One region of the Tissierella carlieri genome, then DNA from elsewhere that is predicted to be linked to it. Evidence: riboswitches for the same ligand, from Rfam matches in the RefSeq annotation. Region 1 holds a riboswitch; the other holds the start of a gene.
What was found. A riboswitch is a leader RNA that binds a small molecule or an ion and turns the genes downstream of it on or off. The one in region 1 is predicted to bind cyclic di-GMP.
Positions count from the first base shown of each region.

Region 2: linked by a shared signal. The riboswitch ahead of KQI38_RS18700 (transglutaminase-like domain-containing protein) and the one ahead of KQI38_RS06895 (transglutaminase-like domain-containing protein) in region 1 are both predicted to bind cyclic di-GMP.

Region 1 is NZ_JAHLOH010000025.1:31,501-35,800, reverse strand. It holds gene KQI38_RS06910 (protein arginine kinase) at 1-692, opposite strand, end outside; gene KQI38_RS06905 (UvrB/UvrC motif-containing protein) at 698-1,204, opposite strand; gene KQI38_RS06900 (CtsR family transcriptional regulator) at 1,217-1,678, opposite strand; gene KQI38_RS06895 (transglutaminase-like domain-containing protein) at 1,780-2,565, opposite strand; cyclic di-GMP riboswitch class I at 2,578-2,652, opposite strand; gene KQI38_RS06890 (hypothetical protein) at 2,843-3,709, opposite strand; gene KQI38_RS06885 (TasA family protein) at 3,767-4,300, opposite strand, start outside.
Region 2 is NZ_JAHLOH010000051.1:2,790-7,089, reverse strand. It holds gene KQI38_RS18705 (collagen binding domain-containing protein) at 1-1,721, shown strand, start outside; cyclic di-GMP riboswitch class I at 1,916-2,000, shown strand; gene KQI38_RS18700 (transglutaminase-like domain-containing protein) at 2,014-2,802, shown strand; gene KQI38_RS18695 (ABC transporter permease) at 2,852-4,072, opposite strand; gene KQI38_RS18690 (ABC transporter ATP-binding protein) at 4,090-4,300, opposite strand, start outside.

The DNA.
Region 1 (4,300 bases):
ATAACCTTATTTAACTTTTTAATAATATCTTCCTCTTTTTCTCCTAATGTAGTCTGATTAGATATCTGAAAAAGATGACCTAGAGCTTTAGAACCCTCACCATAAAGCCCCCTTGCAGTTAAACCTATTTTACTTAACCCATCTATAATAGTATTGAGGTGTCCTGTCATTGCTAAACAGGGAAGATGGACCATTACAGATGCTCTAAGTCCAGTTCCTACATTAGTCGGACAAGAAGTTAAATATCCAAATTTTTCGTGAAAGGCATATTCAATGTTTCCTTCTAAGGAATCATCTATATTTGAACAAATTCGCCAGCCTTCTTCAATATTTAATCCATATAACAATACTTGTATTCGAATATGATCTTCCTCATTAATCATTATAGTGACCTTTTCATCACCTCTCAAAAGGAAACTTCCATTTCTTGTACTCTGAGCAAGATTTGGACTTATTAAATGCTCTTCAACAAGTACGGAACTTTCCAACTCAGATAAGTCTTTAACCCTATAGAATCTATATATATCTTCTTTATTTTTCATAACACCTAATACTTCTTCTGTGACATACTCAGATTCATCCATAGTCATAAAATCTGGGAATTTATAATTTGCCATATTTCTTGCAATTCGCAGTCTAGTACTAACTACCACATCCTCTTCTTTTCCTTCACTATCTAGCCATTTTGCCACATTTCTCACCCCTCAAAACCATCAATTTTACTCTTTAATTTTTTTATCTCATCTCTTAAAAATGCAGCCCTTTCAAAATCTTCTTTAACTATAGATTCTTCTAATTCATTCCTTAAAGATTCAATGGCCTTTTTTTGAATGGTTTGGCTATTTATTTTGGTAGGTATTTTCCCTTTGTGTTCATTATGTCCATGTATTCCTTTCAATAAAGAATCAACATCTTCCCTAAATGTTTCATAACACTGTGAACACCCAAATCTCCCTATTTCCATAAATTTTTTATAGGTTAAACCGCATTGCGGACATGAGATATTCTTTATTTCTTCTTTCCCTTCCTGCATTGACCCTATAAGCCCAGTAAAAATCTTTTGAAAAGAGAAAGGAAACTCAAAATCTAAATCGTTATTTTTCTTAGCACAAGAATCACATAGATGCATTTCTTCTATACTACCATTGATTATTTTAGTAAAATGAATAGTTGCATTGTTTTTTTCACAGGCCTGACATAACAAGAATAACACCTCCTATTTAACAAGAATAAGCAAAATGTTTTTTAAAACATCAGCTCTTAATTTATTACGATTATTTACATCTTCTTTATTTAAAGCCCTATCTCCTATTGCAGCTTTCATAATATCGCCTTCTCTCTCGCTAATAAATCCTTCTTCAATTAGTCCATCAATTATATGATATGCTTTATTTTTTGTAATTGATTCACCAATAATGTCAACTATAATAGTATTAATATCTTCATTTTCATCTATTCCTACTTTTATAATCTTAATATACCCACCTCCACCCCTTCTACTCTCAATATAATAGCCTTTATAAGGGGTAAATCTGGTGGTTAATACATAATTTATCTGGGAAGGTGCACAATCAAACCTTTCAGCTAATTCATTCCTCTGTATTTCTATTGTACTATCTTCCGCCATCTCTATCATAGATTTAATAAATCTCTCTATCATATTACTTAGGCCAGGCATATAAATCCTCCTTTGACTTTGACTTTCTTTGTCCTTCTTGTCAAAAATATTTGCTCTGCTGGATTTTTCTCATCTTTAAGAGCAAATAAAATTTTATTATACTAATATTCTCTTACATTATTATACTCAATAGCATCTTTAATCATACTAATCTTTACATTATCTTTTTTCAAAGCAGCATCATATGTGGTATCTATAACAACCCACTTCCCATCTAAGAACACCTGATTCCAAGCATGATATTCTTTTAAATCACTCTTATATCCTTTTACTAGTTTAGTTGGTATTCCAAGGGATCTTAGCATACCCGCAAAAAGAGCTGCATAATCATAACATATTCCAGATTTATCATCTAATACCTTATCGATTTCTGGTACGTAATCATTTGATAATCCCTTAATTTTATTATAATCATATTTTATATTATTTACAATATATTTATAAATAGATTCTATTTTTTCCTTATCTGTGTTTTTTCCCTTAGTTAGATTTTGGGCCAATTCTATTACTTTTTCCTTATCATCCCAATAAACTGGTTGTGTAGAAGCCAAATATATTTCACTTAAATTATTATTTATAACATTTATATCCTGTTTTTGAACTACCTTATATTTATCTCCAGATGTATTTTGCAATATTTTTATTGTATATGTTCCTTTTCCTAATTGTAGAGGAATTATTTCAACTGTTTTATTTAGACTATAATAGTACTTTTCACTTTCTTTTTCAACCATAATTCTCATACCTTTATCCTCTTTTAAACTTTCAACTTTAACAAGATTGTCATCTAAAGCCGATATTGTATATAGAGATTCCCCAATAGCTTGTCCTGCAAAAGCAAATAGAAAAACAAGTATATATATTATGGAAAAATATCTTCTTTTCATTTAAACTCTCCTTTCGGTAGCTGGCTGCCTTCTTTAGGCCCTATAGCTTTGCGTCCTTGAGTTTCCTCAAGTTTGCCTTTATCGCTTGACAGTTTACAAAAGATATTCTTACACTTTTGTACTTGTCATATAATTTGAATATTAAGTTAACATAATTCTAACATATTAATTCCAAGGTTTAAAAGTTAATTTTTTGTAATAATTTAATTCTATTTTATTTAAATATACACATCTTAGATGCCTATATAAACAAAATAGCTGGAAGATTAGTTTCCAGCTATTTTTTCCTCTTAAATCCCATCTGAACTCCTATGAATAAAAATAACATTCCTGCACCGTAGAATAAGCTAGATGGAATTTCACCAGTTCTTGGCATTTTCAAAACTGATTGTGGAATTTTCTCTTCTATTATTTCTTCCTCTTCAATTATTTTAGGTGCAACTTCTGGAATTTTCTCTCCTATTATTTCTTCCTCATTTTCTTCTGGTATTGTTTCCGGAATCCTATCTTCTATTATTTCTTCCTGTTCCTCAAATTCCTCTGATTCCTCTGGTTTTTCTGGTTCTTCTGGTTCTTCTGGTTTTTCTGGTTCTTCTGGTTCTTCTGGTTCTTCTGGTTCTTCTGTTGGAACATCAGATTCAGCTATAAAAATCCACTTTACCTCTACTCCCGCACCCTGAAATTCATTACCTGTTTCTGGTCCCGGTAAATAAACTGCCGCATTTAAATCCTTAATATCATTAGGATTAAATACTCCTAAACTGATACTAGAAGTAGCAAAATCTTTCATCGATCCAGAGTAAACTATATTCCCATGAAGATACACTGTCAAATTTAATTGTTCAAATAAATCTATATCTCCTTCTTCTGGAATTGGACTCATTCTTTCCGCCCTCATATATAGATAAAATGACGATCTGTAATTATTTTTTATAGTGATCTTGGCCTCTTTTGTATCACCTGGATTTAATCTATTTAAATCAAACAATTTTGTACTAGTTGGTATTATCTCCAATCCTAAATCAGTTCCTATTAGCTCCAAGTCTTCAGCATAAGAAATACTACGACCAAATGAATTTAAAGTTCCTAGAACTAAGGAAAGAACTCCTATAAAGATAAATGTTTTAGATAAAAATCTCCTCATATCCTACCCTCCTTACGAGGTATTTCTAAGGAAGGCATATGCCTTCCTTAGATTATATTATGGTAATACTTCTAGACCTAGATCAACTGGGTTAATGCCCCATTGGTCATTGATTGCACCATTAGTTGCTTGAATTGCTTCAGCTTCTACTGTTAATGTAAATGTAGCATCTTGATATTCATTCCCCATTTCTCTGCCTTTAAATTTTACTTCTTCTATTACATTTGATGTAGCAGCTCCTGGCTGTACTATATTTTTATAATAATACCATCCATCTCCACCGTCAATCCAATCAGATAATATTGTGTATTCTACAACATCAACTGGTAATTCCGGATTAAATTCAGGAGTTAATTTAACTCTTATATATGCTCTTTTTGAACCAATATTCTCAACACGCACTACCTTAGAATGTGTATCTCCTGGATTCACATTTTCTATACCATTCTCTGGAAACTCATCAATTAAATTAATATCAACTGTACCTGCTTTAAAAGTATTTACTACCGGCTTTGCTTCTGCTGTAAACCATGCCATTGTACCACCGACTACTAATAGTACTGCCAAAATAACTACTGATCCTAACATTAT
Region 2 (4,300 bases), on a different contig from region 1:
AATTCTCTGATGCAGGTGGAGAGTGGGATCCAAATAGAGGAGCATTAAGGATCACTAAAGTAGATTCAGAGGAAAACGAAGTTATAACTAGCAGTGAAGCTACATTTACACTATGGTACGATTTAAATGGCAAAAGAATTCAATTTGGTGATGCAGAGTATACTACTGAAAGTGGTATATTAACTATAGGAAACCTACCTTTTAGAACCTACTATTTAAGAGAAGAAGTAGCACCAAATGGATATGTTAGATCAGAAGAAGAAATGGAAATAGTAGTAAATAAGGCATATGATAAAAACGAAGAGAATATTGCAGTAGGAAGCTTTGAAAATACCAAAGAAAAAATAGAAGTAAAAGGAACCAAAGTATGGAACGGCGGAGCAGATCCAAGACCAACAACATGGTTTAAACTATACAGACAAATAGGTACTGAAGAAGCAGTAGAAGTACTAGGTGCAGGAATCAAAGAACTTTCAAATGGTATAACAGAGGTGACTTGGGAAAACTTAGACAAAACCAATATTGACGGTACACAATATATTTACTCTGTTAAAGAAGTGAATGAACAAGGTGAAGATTCTTCCCCTGAAAACTATGTAAAAGCAGAGAATGGTCTAGAGGTAACCAATCATTATGTTAGTCCTACAGATGCAAGTGCTAGAGCAATTAAGAAATGGGACGGCGGAGAAAACCCAAGACCAACAATATGGTTCAAGCTATATAGACAAATAGGTAGTGAAGAAGCTGCAGAAGTGCCAGGTTCTGAAATCAAAGAATTGCTAGATGGCACAACAGAAGTAGTTTGGACTGGTCTTACAAAGACGGATGAAAAGGGAAATAAATATATCTTTAGTGTAAAAGAAGTAGATAAAGATGGTAATGACTTTGAACCAGAAGATTATAAAAAGGCAGAATCTGGTCTGAAGGTAATGAACATCTATACTAAGACTTCAGTTACAGGCAAAAAGGTGTGGATTGGCGGACCAAGGATAAAGCCGACTATAGAATTGCAGCTATACAAAGATGGTGAACCGTTTGGTGTACCAGTGAAATTAGAAGACGGAAAAACAGAATATACTTGGGATGAATTAGACAGGATGGATATTGATGGAAATGAATACGAGTATACCATAGACGAGGTTAAAGTACCAAGTGGATATAGAAAATCAATATCAGAAGATGGTCTAACAATAACTAACAGATATATACCACCAGTAGACCCAGACCCAGAAAAACCAATAGATCCAAAACCGCCGGTGGATCCGGACCCAGAAAAACCAACAGATCCAGAACCACCAACAAAACCACCAGTGGATCCAGAGAAACCTGTTGAACCTGAGAAACCAGTAGATCCAGAAAAACCAACAGAACCAACAGAACCTACTGAACCAACAGAGCCTACAGATCCAACGGAGCCAACAGAACCAGAGGAGCCTGAAATACCAATAGTTATTACACCTCCTAAAGGTGGAATTGTTGAGTTTGATAAAGATGGCAAATGGAAATATACTCCAAATCCAGGTTTTACGGGTAAAGATAGCTTTGTCATAAAACATCCAGATGGAACAGAGGAATTGATAGAAATAGACGTAGAAGCTCCATTAGGTGGGATAGAAAAAGAAACCTTACCAAAGACAGGGCAAGCTAATTCAATATTAATGTATCTTGCAGGATTATTCTTCATAGTAGTAGGAATAATTCTAAGAAAAAAGATAGCATAACAAACTAAGGCAGAGAATATTCATATTCTCTGCTTTTTGTACGTAATAAACATTAGTTTTAAACAATGGAATTTGGGTATATAATGGATATAAAATTATATAAAAATTTCAAATAAGTAGGACAAAATTCCTATTCACTTAAATAAAATAATATGGTAAACTATAGAAAATAAATATAATTTATTGGTGCTTTCCACCGATAAAGGCAAATCTAGTGAAAGCTAGAGACGCAAAGCTAAAGGGCCTTCCTTAGAAATAAGATGGCAGCCAGTTACCGAAAGGAGAGTTTTTTATGTTCAAAAAACATAGGATTATACTCTTACTAGTTATCACTTTATTACTATTCTCAGCAGTAGCTCAAGCAGCTGATGATTATATTGATAAATCCCAAATAAATAGTGGAGTAATAAAAATCAACAATAATAATGGCAAGGTTGGAGCAGTAAGAGTTAGCAAAGGCAGTACAAGCTATGATTATATATTAAAAGGAAACGATACTATACCTTTACAACTTGGAAATGGTGAATACACTATATTGGTATTAGAAAGTGTAGGGGGAAATAAGTTCAAGCAAATTGCAAAGGAAACTATTGCACTAAAATCAGTAGATTCAAATGAAATATATTTACAATCTATTCAAATGATCAATTGGAATAACGATATGGATGCCATAAAAAAGGCAAAGGAACTAACTAAAAACGCTAAAAATGATAAGGAAAAGGTAGAAGTTATTTACAACTATATCATAACTAATATAAGCTATGATAATGATAAGGCAAGTAATTTAAGTTCCAATTATATACCAAAAATAGATGAAACATTGAAATCACAAACAGGAATATGTTATGATTATGCATCTTTATTGGCAGGAATGCTTAGATCTGTAGGAGTGCCTACTAAATTAGTTATGGGACGTAAGAATGATATTAAAGAATATCATGCATGGAACCAAGTATATTTGGCAGATAACAATGAATGGGTTAATATAGATACAACGTATGATGCTGGACTTAAAAAAGGGAATGCAGCTACTACTATGATAAAAGATGAAAAAGATTATAAAATAGAAAAAGAATATTAAAATAAAAAGGGAACTTATCATTGATAAGATCCCTTTTTTAGATATTATATTATTTATCCTTTAACATCTTAATAGCCTTTGTAATTTTTATAGGATTACCGTATATTAAAGTACCCAATCTATATATCTTAGCCCCAAATATTCCAGTAATGATAGTTGATACAGCTAATATCAATAGAGAAGTTACTATTTGTAAACTTGATACATTTCCCATAGATACCCTTACAAACATTGCCATAAAGGATGTAAATGGAATAAATGAAGCTACTTTTAATGCATACATATCTGGGTTTGTAAGACCCATCATAGAGATAAAGAAAGCAACAATAAATACTATAGTAAGCGGTGTTGAGCTTGTACCTACATCTTCAGTTCTAGATACTAAGGCACCAATGACACCATAGATAAATAGATAGAAAAGATATCCTAATATTCCAAAGATAGAAAATGTAGCCAATACATTTCCGGGAATGTTAAAGATAAAGTCTAAATTATTATCCCAAGCTTGGATATTTAATTTATAAGTTATACTAGCTACCAAAATCAAAGCACCGAACTGTATTATTCCAGCCAAAGCGCCAGCTATTACCTTACCGAATATAAGATTTTTTGTACTGGTGCTAGTTACTAAGATTTCCATAGTACGATTGCTCTTTTCACTAGCTACTGAAGTAGCTGTCAACTGACCATAGAATAGTACAACAAAATATAATCCAAAGATTAATATATAAGTATATAAATAATTTTTCATACCATCCTTACCTAAGACAGTAGTTTCATATTCCATAGGTATATTATAAACTTCCATGACTTCATTATAATCTATACCTTTTTCTGAAAAAGTTTTATTTCTAAATAGATTTAATAAAGCGCTTTCAAATGTAAACCTATTCCCATCATCCATACTAGTATTTTTTACTAGATATTCATAATTTGTAGGGCTGTTAACTATAAATCCTGCAGTTATATTATCTGATATAACTAAATTACTTAACTCATCTTCATTTTTTACGTTGATTAATTCATTATCTGGCAATTGAGATTGTAACTCATCTAATTTAATTGTATCTTTCTTAATTAAAACCCCATATTTAATTTTAGAATCAGTATAAGATATTTCTTCTTTCTTTTTATCACCGAAAATTGGTTTACCAAAAGCATCCATTATAGTTGGTATAGTAAGCCCGATTATTACTAATAAACATAGGATAATAGTAGAAACCTTAAATACCTTATTTTTTAGGAAATTAAATAATTCAAATTTAAGCACTGTCAAAAGACCTCTCATTACTTATCACCTACCTTTTGTACAAATATATCTGTGAGAGTTGGCTCATATACTGAAAACTTTTCAATATCAATATTAAGTCCTATTAAGTTATTTAACAGCTCATTTTTTGTTTTACCATTGATTAATTCAATAATCAAATAATCATTTTTAGATTCAAGTATTTCTATATCTTTTACTTTATTAAATAAAACATTTTGTAATTCATCA